DNA from 3 places in the Modestobacter sp. SSW1-42 genome. Region 2 is predicted to be linked to each of the others. Evidence: riboswitches for the same ligand, from Rfam matches in the RefSeq annotation. Region 2 holds a riboswitch; each other region holds the start of a gene.
The links. Region 2 has a riboswitch for thiamine pyrophosphate ahead of thiM (hydroxyethylthiazole kinase). Riboswitches for the same ligand answer to the same signal wherever they lie in the genome.

Region 1 (4,858 bases), 140 kb from region 2:
CGTCGACTTGCCGGTGCCGTTCGGGCCGGTGACGGCCAGCGTCCGGCCCGCGCGCAGGACGACGTCGATGGGCCGCAGCCCGGGGACGTCGCTGCCGCGGTGGGTGTACCCGGCGGCCTCGGTGGCCAGCAGCTGCTCGCCGGGGGAGTGCTGCCGCCGCGCCGGCAGTCGCGGGGGCGCGGGCCGCCAGCCGGCCCCGTGCTCGACGGTGCCGCCGCCGGGCAGCAGCTCGACCACCCGGTCGACCAGCGGCAGCCACGATTCCACGTCGTGGTCGACCACCACCAGGGTGGCGTCCCGGGCGCCGACCGCGCGGAGCACCGCGGCGCGCACCTGGGCGGCGCCGTCGGGGTCGAGCTGGGCGGTCGGCTCGTCGAGCAGCAGCAGCCCCGGGCGGGTGGCCAGCGCACCGGCCAGCACCAGTCGCTGCTTCTGCCCGCCGGACAGCGCGGCGGTCGCCCGGTCGCGGCCGAGGTCGAAGCCCACGGCGTCCAGGGCCGCGTCGACCGCCGGCCAGATCAGCGCCGGCGCGGTGCCGGTGTTCTCCAGCCCGAAGGCCACGTCGTCCCCGGCCCGGGTCATCACCAGCTGGGAGTCCGGGTCCTGGAAGACCATGCCGACCCGCTGCCGCCGCCGGTCCGGCACGGCGCCGTCGACGGTCAGCTCACCCGCGGGGTCGCCGGCTTCCGGGTCCAGCAGGCCACCGAGGGCCCGCAGCAAGGTCGACTTCCCGGAGCCGGAGGCCCCGGTGAGCAGCACGCGCTCACCGGGGGCCACCGTCAGGTCGACGTCCTGCACCGCCCAGGCCCGGCGGGTGGCGTGCCGGAAGCCCCAGCCGGCCAGCCGCACTGCGACCGGGGTCACCGGGCCGGCCTCGCCTGGGGGGCGAGGTCCTCCTTCACACGCGGGTGCGGCCGGCGGTGAACGAGGACAGCGCGCCGCTGGCGCGCAGTGCGCGGGTCAGCGCCATGCCGCCGACGCCGGCGATCACCACGGTGCTGCTGACGACCAGGAGCAGGTAGACGGTCTTCCAGGCCGCCGTCCAGTCCGGGTAGTAGTAGCCGAAGTCCAGGAAGGTGGCGGCCAGCCCGGCCAGCGCCGCGGCCAGCAGCGCCTGCAGCCAGCCGAAGCGGCGGTAGCGGAACGCGGCGAAGCCCAGCTCGGCGGCCAGGCCCTGCAGCAGGCCGTAGAGGACGACGGTGCTGCCGAAGTGCGAGCCCAACAGCGCCTCGACGACGGCGCCGATCAGCTCGGCGAACACCGCGGCGCCCGGCTTGCGGACGACGAGCGGCGCGACCACCGCGGGCAGCAGGAAGACGCCGTAGAGCACCGCCTGGGCGGGCGGGAAGCCGGCGAAGGCGGGTCCCGTGGCCGAGAAGACCAGGGCCCACAGCCAGAAGACGAGGCCGAAGGCGACGCCCAGCACGGCGGTGACGATGATGTCGACGGTGCGCCAGGACGTCGTCCCGGGGGCAGCGTCGATCGGTCGGACGGCCTTCTCGGCCATGGTGCTCCTCCAGACTCCCTGCGCCGGCATGACCCGGATCAGGTTCGAGGGTCTGCGGTTGCCCGCACTCTCAGCGCCGAGGCGCTCCCCTGTCGTGTGTGTGGCAGGAGCCTAGACCGCCGCCGCCCGACCGCGCGGGTCGAGCCACCGCGCCGACCGGTGCGCCGCCGCGGGACCCGGCCCACCGGTCGGCAGGGTGGCTCAGCCCTGCCGGCGCTCCGGCCCGCCGTGCAGCCCGCGGCGGGCCATCGACGCGGTCAGCGCCGTCCAGGCCCGGACCGGCAGCACCCGGACCAACTTCATCAGCACGGCCATCGGCAGCGGGAAGACGATCTCGGCCCGGTCGCGGGCGATGCCGTCGGCGATGGTGCGCGCGGCGACCTCGGCGGGGACCTTGAACGGCATCGGGAAGCGGTTGCGGTCGGTCATCCGGGTGGTCACGAACCCGGGGTTGACCGTCTGGACGACGACCCCGCGCGGCGCCAGCGAGCCGCGCAGGCTCTCCAGCAGGTTGATCAGCGCTGCCTTGCCCGCGCTGTAGGCCTCCGAGCCGGGCATCCCGCGGTACCCGGCGACCGAGGCGACGCCGACGATGCGCCCGGCGCCGGCGCCGAGCATCTGCGGGACGACGGCCTCCATCGTGTGCACCGCGCCCATCACGTTGACCTGCAGGTGGTCGCTGAAGAGCTGGGAGTCCCACGGTTCCACGTGGAACGACGACCACGTGCCGGCGTTGAGGACGGCGACGTCCAGTCCGCCCAGCGCCTCGCGCACCGCCTGCCCGGCGGCGACGGTGGCGGCCCGGTCGGTGACGTCGACCGGGACGACGGCCATCCGGCCCGCCGCCACCTCGGTGAGCTGGTCGACGCTGCGGGCGCTGATCGCCACCCGGGCACCGCGATCGGCCAGCTCGCGGGCCAGGGCGGCGCCGATGCCGGTCGAGGCGCCGGTGACCCAGATGCGTGCTCCGTCGAGCTCCATGGCCCCAGCGTGGAGGATGGGGCCGTGGCAGCGCGCAAGGGGTCGGGGAAGAGGGCGGCACCGACCGGTCAGGTGGGCCGCGGCGAGTTCGTCGTCTACCCCGGCGGCCCGACGGCGATCTACGACCTGCTCGAGCGGCTGTCCGCGGCCGCCGGCGACGCCCCCGAGTACGGCACCCCCGGCATCAGCCTGGACCGGAAGCGGCTGACCGTGCGCTGGTTCGGCGAGCCGCCGGCCGCGGTGCGCCGCGTGCTCGACGGGGCGCAGGGCTTCGAGCTGACCCTCGCGCCGACCGAGTTCCGCCCCGCCGACCTGCGCGCCGAGGCCGAGCGGCTGCTGGCCGAGCACCCCGGGCTGGTCACCAGCGCCCGCGACCGCCCCGAGGGCGACGGCCTCGAGGTGCTGGTCGCGCCGCCCGCCGCCGAGGCCGCCGGCAGCGCAGACGCCGCGCTCGAGCAGGCCGGCGTCCGGGCGGTGTTCCCGCTGTTCGCCGAGCCCGGCGAGGCCCTCCCGGACTGACGCCTGCGGTCGTCCCCTCCCGGGGCCGAAGTCGCGACTTCGGCCCCGGGAGGGGACCGAGGGGTCAGGCAGCGGGGCCGTAGGTCAGGTGGGCGACGCCGTTGCTCAGGGCCTCGGCGCCGCGCAGCGACAGCGTCTGCGCCGTCCCCTCGGGGAAGAGCTTGATGCCGGTGCCCACCGCGACCGGGTAGACGTAGAGGTGCAGCTCGTCGACCAGGCCGTCGGCCAGCAGCGCCCGCACCAGGGTGGCGCTGCCGCTGACGTAGAGGTCGCCGTCGACCTCGTCCTTGAGCGCCCGGACCCGGTCGGCGGCGTAGCCGCCCAGCACGGTCGAGTTGCGCCACACCGACTCGGCGTCGGTGAGGGTGGAGCTGACCACGTACTTGGTGGTGTCGTTGAAGAAGGGCGCGCCCTCGTCGTCCTCGACGGTGCGGGTCGACCAGGCCGGCGCGAACATCTCGAAGGTGGTGCGGCCCAGCAGGATGCCGGCCGACGACCCGGTCAGCTCGCCGATCGAGGACGACAGGTCGTCGGGGAAGCCGTAGTCGACCGTCCACATCGGGACGTCGACCACGCCGTCGACGGTGGTGAACTCGTGGACCTTGATGGCACCCATGTGCGTGGCTCCTCAGCGTCAGGACCGGCCGGCGCCGGTCTCGTCACCCGTCCAGACGGCGGACGGCGCAGTTTCTCATCTGTCGCCGTGCGATCGGGCGGTCCGGCGGGCGCTCGGGGCCGCGGGCGACGTGCGTTAGGTTAGGCAACACTTACCCAACAGCGGCGTGCGCCGAACCCGACCCGCCGGAGATCCGCCGGGTGGCCCGCGCGCGCACCGAGGACAGGAGCACGGCAGCATGAGGACGCCCATCGGCCGGATCGGGCTCGTGGCCACCGCCGTGGTCTCGGTCTGCGCGCTGACCGCCTGTGGAGCCTCCGAGCCGGTGCTCGAGCCCAGCGCCGCCGAGGCCGGCGAGGGCGGCACCACCTACCCGCTGGTGATCGACAACTGCGGCCAGCAGCTGACCGTGGAGGCGCCACCGCAGCGCGTGGTCTCCCTCGACCAGGGCGTCACGGAGATCCTGCTGTCCCTGGACCTGGGCGACCGGGTCGTGGGCACCGCGTCCTGGACCGACCCGGTGCTGCCCGAGCTCGCCGACGCCAACGCGTCGGTGCCCCGGCTGGCGGACAACGCGCCCAGCTACGAGGTCGTCCTCGGCGCCGACCCGGACCTCGTGACCGCCTCCTTCGGACGGCACTACCTGACCGGCGGGGTCGCCGAGCGGGCCCGCTTCGCCGAGACCGGCATCGACTCCTACCTCTCGCCCACCGACTGCGAGGACGGGCAGAGCATCAACGGCGGTGGCACCCGGACCCGCCCGCTCACCGTGGACGCGCTGTACCAGGAGATCCGCGAGCTGGCCGCCGTCTTCGACGTCCCCGCCCGCGGCGAGGCGCTGGTCACCCGGCTGCAGGAGCGCGCGGCCGCCGCGACCGCGCGGATCGAGCAGTCCGACGTGTCGATGGCGTTCTGGTTCGCCGACACCAAGAGCCCCTACGTGGCCGGCGGCTTCGGTTCGGCCAACCTGCTGGCGACCACGGTGGGCGCGACCAATGCGTTCGCCGACCTGGACGAGGACTGGCCCGCCGTCGGCTGGGAGACCGTGGTGGAGCGCGACCCGCAGGTGCTCGTGCTCGGCGACCTGCTCCGCGACCGGTTCCCCGGCGACCGGCTGGCCGACAAGGAGGCGTTCCTGGCGGCCGACCCGCTGACCAGCACCCTGCAGGCGGTGCAGGACGAGCGCTACATCGCCCTGCACGGGGCGGAGATGAACCCCTCCATCCGCTTCGTGG
Region 2 (4,858 bases):
CGGCCTCCTGCTCCACCCGGTACCGCTCGGCGTCGGCCGGACGGCGCACCTTGGTGTCCAGCTGGGCCTGGGTGAGGGTGGCGGTGCGCTCGGCGACCTTCTCCTGCGCGGCGAGCACCTCCTGGTCCTGGGCGGCCTGGCTCAGCGGGCCGGCCGCGGCGGCGCGGGCCTTCGCGGCGTCGATCTCCGCGTCGATCTCCGCCTGCTTCAGAGCCAGCTGGCGCTGCGAGATCGCGATCGCCTCGTCGGCGAGCAGCTGCTCCTGCTGCGCGGCCTGCCGGGCGCGCGCCTCGGCGATGGAGGCCTCCTTGAGGACCCGGGCGGCCTCGGGGCGGCCCAGGTCGGCCAGGTAGGTGCCCTCGGCCTGGATGTCCTGCAGCTGGAAGGTGTCGAGCACCAGGCCCTGGCCGGTGAGAGAGGACTCGGCCTCCTCGGCGACGGCAGAGGCGAACGCCGCCCGGTCGCGGATGATCTCCTCGATCGTCAGCCGCCCGACGATCGAGCGCAGCGCCCCGGCGAGCACCTCGGACGTGAAGGTGTCGATGCCCTCCTGCTGGTTGAGGAAGCGCTGGGCCGCGGCCCGGATCGCGCCCTCGTTGCCGCCCACCTTCACGATCGCGACGCCCTCGAGGTCGCACTTGACGCCCTGCAGGCTCACCGCGCCGCGGATGCCGACCGGGATGCGGCGGCTGGACAGGTCGATCGAGTGCAGCTTCTGCACCACCGGGAGCACGAAGACGCTGGCGCCCATCACGACCTTCTGCCCGGACATGTCGCGGCTGACCGCGCCGTCGGTGCTGGTGACCGAGCGGCCCTGCCGGCCGGTGACCAGGAAGGCCTGGTTGGGCCCGGCGACCTTGATCCGGGAGAGCACCAGCAGGACGAGCAGCAGCACGAGCAGCGCGATGCCGCCGATGGCGATGAGCAGGGTCACGGGGTTCCTCCGGTGTCTGGGAGTGGGACGGTCGTCTCCGGAGCGGTGGAGACGACGTGCACGGAGGTCTCCGTGGGGACGTCGACGACGTAGACGGGCGTGCCCGCGGGCAGCGGGACGTCGCTGCGGGCGTGGTACTTCAGCTGCTGCCCCGCCACGGCCAGCCGCACCTCGCCGAACCCGCCAGGGGGAACCCGGCTGATGACGACGCCCTGGGCCCCGAGCAGCCGGGCAGCGGTGAGCGTGGGCTCGGTGGGCATGTCGCGCAGCGCGGCGGAGAGCCGGACGGCGCCGGCCGCCAGCGGCAGGGCCACCACCAGACCGGCCACCAGCGCCAGCAGCACGGTGGCCGGCCCGGGCAGCTCGGGCAGCAGCGCGGACGCCGCGGCGCCGCCGAACCCGATGCCGCCGAGGAACGCGGCGATCGCCGGGACGGAGAACGGGCCGTCGGCGTCGGCGTGCCCGAGGTCGCCGAGCTCCCCGGCGAGCAGGGAGACGACGAGCACGAGCAGGCCCAGTCCGCCGACGGCGAGGAAGGCCACGGCAACCGGGTCCATGCGCCCTCCCCCTGGGTCTCTGGCGGCCAGAGTCGCAGGTCAGCGCATCATGATCAAGTCGTCTCACCCCGGCGAGCACCCTTTTCGGACGCTGCCGTCCCGATCTCTCAGCCGACGGCGGCGTACTGGTCGGCCACCTCGGCGCGCAGCAGCCTGGTCGCGTAGACGCTCATGTGGGCGATGGAGCCGGCGAACCAGTTGCTCGTCGGGACGTCCGGCCACCCCGCGAGGTCGTCGTACCCGGCCCGGAAGTAGCCGGTGCCCGGCTGCGCCGCGGTGGCGGCGGGGTCCTCGGCGACCAGCGCGCCGTCCACGAACAGCCGCAGCCCGGCGCCGGGCCCGGTGCCCGCCTCGAAGGTGGCGGTGAGCAGGTGCCAACTGCCGTCGTTGTAGCGCGCCGGCGACAGGACGGTCTTGGGCGTCCCGTCGTAGACACCGAACCGCAGCTGACCGCTGTTGGTCATGTAGACCATCCGGTCCCGGGCGCTCGACGTGGCGCCGTTGGTCCCGTTGCCGAACCCGATCAGGTGCCCACCCCGCGCGGTCGTGGTCGCGAACCACAGCTGCGTGGTGAACGACGTCCCGGCCTGGAGGGTGACGCCGACCGAGGACTGGACGAGGCCGGACGTGCCGTCCAGCCGGACCGCCCGCGCGGCGCTGTGGCACGCCGGCCCGGGGACGTTGTACGTCACCCCGCCGACGTAGCTGCCGTCCCCGGAGAAGGAGCCCCGGTTGCGGGCCACGGTGCCGCTGGTCTCCTGCAGGTCCAGGTACTGCGCCGCACCCGCACCCGCCGCCGCCGAGGCGCAGCTGTAGTAGACCGCGGAGCGGAACGAGACCGGTCCGTTGCCGGTGGTGGCGCTGAAGGCCGCCGTGGCGGTGCCCGGGAGCAGGACGGCCACGCCGAGCACGGCAGCTCCCGCGCACGCCCAGCGACCGCGCCGTCCCGACACCGGACGCGCACGGTCGGCGGTCGGTGAGCGGTGCAGCAGCGCCAGGCCGGTGACGGCGGCCAGCCCCACCACCACGGCGGACAGCGGGAGCCAGCGCTGCTGGGAGGCCCAGAGGGCGGGCAGGCCCAGGCTCGGCAGCCGCAGGGTCCCGACGCCGTGCACGCTCGCCGGGTCGACCAGCGCGCTGTCGGCGGTGGGGTTGGCGTCACCCCGGAGGCGGAGCCCGTCCTCCTCGACCGACTCCAGCCGGTGCAGCAGCAGGCTGCCGGGGGAGCCCGGAGCGTCGACGAGCAGCACCTGACCGGGCTCGAGGTCGGCGGTGTCCACGGGGCGGACCACCGTCACGTCACCGGGCTGCACCTGCGGCGCCATGGACCCCGAGGTGACCAGCGTGGACCGCCAGCCCACCACGGCGGGGAGCACGGCGACGAGCACCAGCAGCAGGAGGACGCCGAGGACGGTGCGGGCCAGCGCACTGACGACGAGGGCCGCGCCGGTGCTGCGCAGGCCGACGCGGGCCGGGGGCGCAGCGGTGGAGCGGGATGCGGTCACGTGGTCGGGCTCTCTGACGGGGGCTCTCGGGCGGGCGTCACCCCGGACGGCGGGGCCTGCGACGCAGCAGGCGGTCGGCACCGGCGGTGCGGACGAACCGAGGCCGTCCGGGGTCTCCGGTCGACCGGCCGGCGGTGGGACGTCCCGGTCGCCGGAGCATAGGGCGGCCCGGATGCCGAACCGGGCAGTTGCGACGGTGCGCCATCCGGTGTCGTGGGGCCGGGGCCCGGGTGCACCGGCGGTGCGGCCGGTCGCGACCGTGGTGTTAGCGTCGCCAGCCGACACGGGGTGTCCCGACCGGGACTGAGATCACACCCGTCGAACCTGCTCCAGCTCCCGCTGGCGAAGGGATGTCACGGCGTGGACGCCACCTCTCTGCGCGCTGCCAACGCGGCGCTGCGCGACACCGCACCGCTCGTGCACTGCCTCACCAACACCGTCGTCCAGACGATCACCGCCAACGCGCTGCTGGCCGTGGGCGCGGCGCCGGCGATGGTCGACGAGCCCGTCGAGGCCGGCGAGTTCGCCGCGGTCGCCTCCGCGGTGCTGGTCAACGTGGGCACCGTGCAGCAGCGCACCGCCGAGGCCATGCGGATCGCCGCCCGCGCCGCCGGGGACGCGGGCACCCCCTGGGTGCTCGATCCGGTCGCCGTCGGCGGGCTGACCTTCCGCACCGAGCTCGCCGCCGACCTGGTCGGGCTCGCGCCCGCCGTCGTCCGCGGCAACGCCTCGGAGGTGCTGGCGCTGGCCGGCGCCGGGAAGGGCGGCCGCGGCGTGGAGAGCGTCAACGGCCCCGAGGACGCCCTGGACGCCGCCGGCGAGCTGGCCCGGCGCACCGGTGCGGTCGTCGCGGTCAGCGGGCCGGTCGACGTCCTCACCGACGGGCACCGGGTGGTCCGGGTCGGTGGGGGATCGGTGCTGCTCACCCGCACCACCGGCGCCGGCTGCGCCCTCGGTGGGCTGGTCGCCGCCTACGTGGCCGCCGCCGGCGACGCGCTGACCGGCGCCGTCGCCGCGCACGCCCACGTGGCGCTGGCCGCCGAGGCCGCCGCCGCGACCGCGGCCGGCCCCGGGACCTTCGCCGCCCTGTGGCTGGACGCCCTCGACGCGGTGGACGGCGACGCGCTGGCCCGGGCGCAGGTGAGCTGGTGACCCGGCGGTTCGACCCGGCGCTGTACCTGGTCACCGACACCCTGCTCTGCGCGCCCCGGTCGGTGCCGGAGGTGGTCGCCGAGGCCGTCGCCGGTGGGGTGACCGCCGTCCAGGTGCGGGACAAGACCGCGAGCCGGCGCGAGCTGCTGGCGCTGACGCGCGCGGTGCAGGCGGTGCTGGAGGCGACGCCGCACGTGCCGCTGTTCGTCAACGACGCGGTCGACGTGACGCTGGTCGCCGGCGCCGACGGCGTGCACGTGGGCCAGGACGACCTGCCCGCCGACGAGGTCCGGGCACTGCTGGGGCCTGACGCGCTGGTCGGGGTCTCCACCGGCAGCGACGCCGAGCTCGACGCGGTCCTGGCGCTGCCCGACGGAACCGTCGACCTGGTCGGCATCGGCCCGGTGTGGTCCACGCCCACCAAGCCCGACGCCGGGGGGTCGCTCGAGCCCGCCGGCGTCCGCGCACTGGCCGACCGTGCCCGGGCCGCGGGCCTGGTCACGGTGGCGATCGGGGGCATCCACGCCGACAACGCCGCGCTGGTGACCGGGGTCGACGGCATCTGCGTGGTCTCCGACATCTGCGCCGCCGCCGACCCGGCCGAGGCCGCCCGGCTGCTGCGGAAGGAGACCGCCCGATGAGCGCGGCCGTCGCGCTGACCGTCGCCGGCAGCGACCCGAGCGGGGGCGCCGGCGTCCAGGCCGACCTGA
Region 3 (4,858 bases), on a different contig from region 2:
CTGCCGGCGGTCACCGCCTGGATCACCGGCCGCAGCGACGGCGCCGGGCTGCAGGCCGACGGCCCGCTGCCCACCCTGGCGCCCTGGCTGTGAGGTGGGTCAGGCGGGCGTGACGGTGCGGGGCATCGCCAGCGCGGCGAGCAGCCCCAGGCCGAGCACGCCCGCGCTGACGGCGAAGGCCACCTGGAAGGAATAGGTGTCGGTGAGCCAGCCGGCGGCCAGCGGGCCGGCCACGGCGCCCAGGTCGGCCACCATCTGGAAGACAGCCACCGCCTTGCCGCCCTTGGCCGGGCTCACGTCGCCGACGATCGCGGCGGGCACGCTGGCCAGGAACGAGGCGCCCAGCCCGAAGGTGGCCATCGCCAGCAGGAAGACGCCCGTGGCCGGCGGCAGCACCAGGACGGCGATCGACGTGGTCGCGAGCCCGGTGCCCACCAGCAGCGAGGGCCGGCGTCCCCAGGTGTCCGACAGCCGCCCGGCGCGCAGCAGCCCGAGGGCCTGGGCCACCGACCCGGCGAGCAGGCCTGCGCCGGCCCAGGCGACGGTCTTGCCCAGCTCCTCGGTCACGTAGAGCGGCACCAGGGAGTTGCGCACCCCGAACAGCACCCACCCGACGCCGAGGTTGGCCACGAGCGCGGCCAGGTAGGCCCGCGAGCGCAGCGCCGCGCGCAGCCCACCGCCGTCCGTGCCGGGTGGGGGCACCGCGGCGGTGGAGGGCTCGCCGCCCCCGCCCTGGTCGACGGCGGGCGTGACCGGCGGGTCGGCCGGCGGCAGCGCCGCCGGGCGCAGCAGCACCAGCGCGACGCTGCCGGCGACGAGCAGGAACGCGGCGTAGACGAAGAACGGCACCCGGGGGGAGATCTCGGCGAGGAAGCCGCCGGCGGCCGGGCCGGCGATGCCGCCGAGGATGAAGCCGCCCTGGTACGTGGCCGCGGCCCGGCCGCGGGAGGCCGCCGGTGAGGTGCGCAGCAGCAGCGACAGCGCGGCCACGGTGAACATCGCGCTGCCGATGCCGCCGGCCGCCCGCAGCGCGACGAACAGCGGGAAGTTGCCGGCCAGCCCCGCCAGCCCGCTGGTCACCGCGACGATCCCGAGCCCGGCGGCGAGCACCACCCGCTCACCGACCCGCTCGACCAGCGCCCCGCCGCCGAACGCCGAGACGAACCGGAAGAAGGCGAACGCGCTGATCGCGAAGCCGACGGCCGTCGTCCCGACGCCGTAGTCGCGGACGAAGAGCGGGATGGCCGGGGCCACGACACCGAAGCCGAGCGCGACGACGAAGGCCACGATCGCCAGGACGCCGACCTCGCGGGGGAGCGGGTCGGCCTTGCTGTTGCGTCGGGCCACGGGGGTCGATGGTTGCACGGCCCCCCGAAGGGTCAGGGGTGCAGGACCAGCCGGCCGGTCACCTCGCCGGCTCGAAGACGGTCGAGCGCATCGTTGACCTGGGACAACGGCATCGTCGCCGCGACCGGCGGGCTCAGCTGGCCGGTGGCGGCCAGCGAGACGGCGGTCTCCAGCTCGGCCAGGGTGTTGCCGACGCTGGCGATCACGCGCTGCTCGGCGACCACCATCCCCAGCGGGCTGACGGTGAGGGGGTCGGCGCTGTAGCCCACGAGCACGAGCCGCCCGCGCCGCCCGAGCACGCTCGTGGCCAGCTCCAGGGTCGCCGTCACCCCGGCCAGCTCGACCACGACGTCCGCGCCCTGCCCGCCCGAGAGCCGGGCCACCGCGTCAGCGGTCTCGCCGGGGGTGACCGCGGCGGTGGCGCCGGAGCGCAGCGCGGCCTCGCGGCGGGCGGCGTCGCGGCTGACCGCTATCACGGTCGCCCCGCGCCGGCGTGCGTCCTGGACGACGGCCAACCCGACGCCGCCGCTGCCCAGCACCACGACCACCTCACCCGGTTCGACCGCAGCCTCGGTGAGCGCGTGCACCGCCGTCGTCCCCGCGCAGCACAGCGGTGCCGCGGCGTCGAAGGACACCGCATCGGGCAGCCGGACCAGGCAGTGCGCCGGGACGACGAGCTGCTCGGCGAACGCGCCGTCGGCGGCGAAGGCCAGGACGCCGCGCGGGGCCAGGCACAGGTTCTGCCGGCCGCGCAGGCACCAGCGGCAGCGGCCGCAGAACAGGTAGTAGTACACGGCCACCCGGTCGCCGGGCGCCCAGCCGGTGACGTCGGCGCCGACCGCGTCGACCACGCCGGCGGCCTCGTGGCCCAGCGTCATCGGCGTCCGGGACGGGGCGTACAGCCCGTCGGTGAAGTGCAGCTCGGTGCCGCAGACGCCGGCGGCGTGCACCCGCACGCGCACCTCGTCCGGGCCGGGGTCGGGCACCGGGACGTCGTCCAGGGCGAGTGGCTGGTGGGCTCCGTGAAAGCGCGCCGCGAGCATCGGGCAGCTCCCTCCGCCGGCATGAACCGGATCAGGTGTGGACGGTCGGCGGGGGACGTCCGCCATCTCAGCCCGCGCCCGGGCTCCCGTGTGCACGGGCGAACCTACCGGGGCTGCTCCAGGGGGTCGACGCGGCGGAGGAAGCCGCGCACCGAGAGGTGGTCGGAGAGCTGGTCGCGGTGCTGGGCGCAGGCGGCCCAGACCTTCTCCCGGTCGGGGGTGTGCAGCTTCGGGTTGTTCCAGATCAGCCGGAAGGCCGCCGGCTCGCGGCAGCCCTTCGCCGAGCAGATCACCGGGTCGGTCGTCACCGGGCGAGTCTGCCGCGCGGTCTGGGACGTCGTACGGCCGGTCGCCGATCGGGTTGACCTGTTGCGCGTCAAGAGGTCTGGCACATCTGTGGATGAGCATGTGACCTGCGGTTTCGCGTTGCTCTGGTCGGTCGTCATGGATAGGATTCGTACACCTGTTCGAACGGCTGAGGGGGTGTCGTGAGCGAGTTGCAGTCGGCTCTCGACGCCCTGGCGACGGATGAGCTGCACGTCTTGTCGGATGGTCAGGTGCTGGACCGGGTGGCCCTGCTGGTGCAGGTGGTGAACCGGGCCAGCGCCGAGCTCACGCGCACGGTGCGGCACGGAGAGGCGACACAGGCCGCGGAGCACGACGGCATCAGGACGATGCGGTCGTGGCTGGTCGGGCGCGCTCGGCTCGCACCAGCGGAGGCGTCGCGGATCGTGCGGTCGGGACGGGTGCTGGAGCACTTCCCGGTGCTGGCGAACGGGTTCGCCGAGGGTGCCGTGAGCGCGGGGCAGGTGGACGTGGTGGCCCACGCGGTCGGCGCGACGGAACGGGCCCGAGCCGAGGAGCAGGGCATCGACCTGGCGCCGTTCGACGAGGCATGGACGACCGTGGCAGCCGAGGCGCCGCATCAGACGCTGGTCGTCGCGGTGCGGGCCTTCGAGGCCGCACTCGATCCCGACGGCGCCGAACCGGACCCGACCGAGGGGCGGCGGTTGTCGATCGCGAAGCACGCTGATGGCAGCGTCACGGGTCGGTTCGACCTGGATGCGGTGGGTGGGGAGAAGGTGCAGGCTGCCCTCGAGTCGATCGTGCAGGCCGACCGCCCGAAGGGCGACACCCGCACCCGGAGCCAGCAGAATGCCGATGCCCTCGTGCAGCTGGCCGACAACCAGCTCGCCGGCGGGAGCCTGCCGGTGCTGCGGACGGTCAAGCCGCACGTCGTGATCACCGTCGACCTGGAGGACCTCGTCGACCCGTCCACCGGCCCGGACGCCGCTCGGACCGGGTTCGGCGCGACGCTGTCGGCGGCGCGGGCCCGCTGGGTGGCGTGTGACGCGACGGTCACCCGGATCGTGCTGGGGCCCGACGGGTTGCCGTTGGACGTGGGTCGCACCCACCGGGTGGTGCCGTCGCACCTGCGCCGGGCGGTGGAGAACCGGGACGGGCACTGCGTGTTCGCCGGGTGCGGGGCGCCGACGCACTGGTGCGACGTCCACCACCTCGTCGAGTGGATCAACGGCGGCGAGACGTCGTTGGATAACTCCGCGCTGCTCTGCGAGCGGCACCACACCAAGGTCCACCACGGGTTCCGGGTCGAGCGCGACGACGGCGCGCCGCCGGGGCACCGCTGGCGCACCTGGAGACCCGACGGCACCGAGATCCTGATCGGCTCCCTCCTGACCTGAACGGCTCGCCGCCTCGTTGGTGCGGCCGGGCGGCCGGGGGAGAGGCGTCCGCCTGGGTCAGAGGGAGCCGGTGATCAGCAGCTGCTCGAGGAGGTCGGGAGCCGAGACGAGCACCCAGCCGGCGGCTGCCGCCGGCACCGTCCAGAGGGCGACCTCGGCGAGCTGCCGCGGCGAGCGGACGGCGACCGCCAGCACCGCGACGGCGGCCAGCACGGCGAAGCCGACCACCACGACGGCGTCCGCCGGGTAGTTCGAGCTGCGGCGGTAGGCGTCGGCGAGCAGCAGTCCCAGCGCCGCGGCGGTCGAGGCGGCGCCGGCGTGCCCTGGGCGGCCGATCCGGCGGAACGCCCAGCCGAGCAGCGAGCCGGCGACCACCGACAGCACCAGCCACTGGACGAGCTCGCCGAGGTCCACCGCGTACGGCTGCCCGGGGTACTCGATCCCGTACATGACGTCCTTGCCGACGTAGAACGCCACGACTGCGGTTGCCAGCGCCAGCACCGACCGCAGCACCGCCTCGCGCACCGGGCGCCGGGCGCTGAGCAGCGCCAGCAGCGCGATCCACAGCCCGAAGCTGTGCGCCAGCGGCCGGAACGCCTCGCCGTAGTACGCCCAGGCGGCGAACCCGCCGGTGACCAGCCCGCCGGCGACCGCCAGCACGGGGCCGGCCGCCGCACGCGTGCCGGGGGAGACGGTCAGCTGCGTCATCGGTGCACCTCCGCTCGAGCGTGCGGGCGAGCGTGGCAGGTCCGGGGCCGACGACGG

Region 1: linked by a shared signal. The riboswitch ahead of ACGBYP_RS20370 (ECF transporter S component) and the one ahead of thiM (hydroxyethylthiazole kinase) in region 2 are both predicted to bind thiamine pyrophosphate.
Region 3: linked by a shared signal. The riboswitch ahead of ACGBYP_RS18350 (alcohol dehydrogenase catalytic domain-containing protein) and the one ahead of thiM (hydroxyethylthiazole kinase) in region 2 are both predicted to bind thiamine pyrophosphate.

Annotation. Positions count from the first base shown of each region.
Region 1 covers NZ_JBISCA010000006.1:234,382-239,239, forward strand. Annotated here, with positions in the region: gene ACGBYP_RS20365 (ABC transporter ATP-binding protein) at 1-864, opposite strand, end outside; gene ACGBYP_RS20370 (ECF transporter S component) at 899-1,507, opposite strand; TPP riboswitch at 1,506-1,608, opposite strand; gene ACGBYP_RS20375 (SDR family NAD(P)-dependent oxidoreductase) at 1,709-2,488, opposite strand; gene ACGBYP_RS20380 (hypothetical protein) at 2,513-3,007, shown strand; gene ACGBYP_RS20385 (dihydrofolate reductase family protein) at 3,072-3,623, opposite strand; gene ACGBYP_RS20390 (ABC transporter substrate-binding protein) at 3,862-4,858, shown strand, end outside.
Region 2 covers NZ_JBISCA010000006.1:95,519-100,376, forward strand. Annotated here, with positions in the region: gene ACGBYP_RS19690 (flotillin family protein) at 1-934, opposite strand, end outside; gene ACGBYP_RS19695 (NfeD family protein) at 931-1,491, opposite strand; gene ACGBYP_RS19700 (LamG-like jellyroll fold domain-containing protein) at 1,599-2,996, opposite strand; TPP riboswitch at 3,271-3,364, shown strand; gene thiM (hydroxyethylthiazole kinase) at 3,357-4,148, shown strand; gene thiE (thiamine phosphate synthase) at 4,145-4,789, shown strand; gene thiD (bifunctional hydroxymethylpyrimidine kinase/phosphomethylpyrimidine kinase) at 4,786-4,858, shown strand, end outside.
Region 3 covers NZ_JBISCA010000005.1:212,057-216,914, reverse strand. Annotated here, with positions in the region: gene ACGBYP_RS18360 (maleylpyruvate isomerase family mycothiol-dependent enzyme) at 1-93, shown strand, start outside; gene ACGBYP_RS18355 (MFS transporter) at 100-1,347, opposite strand; gene ACGBYP_RS18350 (alcohol dehydrogenase catalytic domain-containing protein) at 1,380-2,390, opposite strand; TPP riboswitch at 2,381-2,490, opposite strand; gene ACGBYP_RS18345 (hypothetical protein) at 2,495-2,698, opposite strand; gene ACGBYP_RS18340 (DUF222 domain-containing protein) at 2,879-4,093, shown strand; gene ACGBYP_RS18335 (DUF6518 family protein) at 4,151-4,801, opposite strand.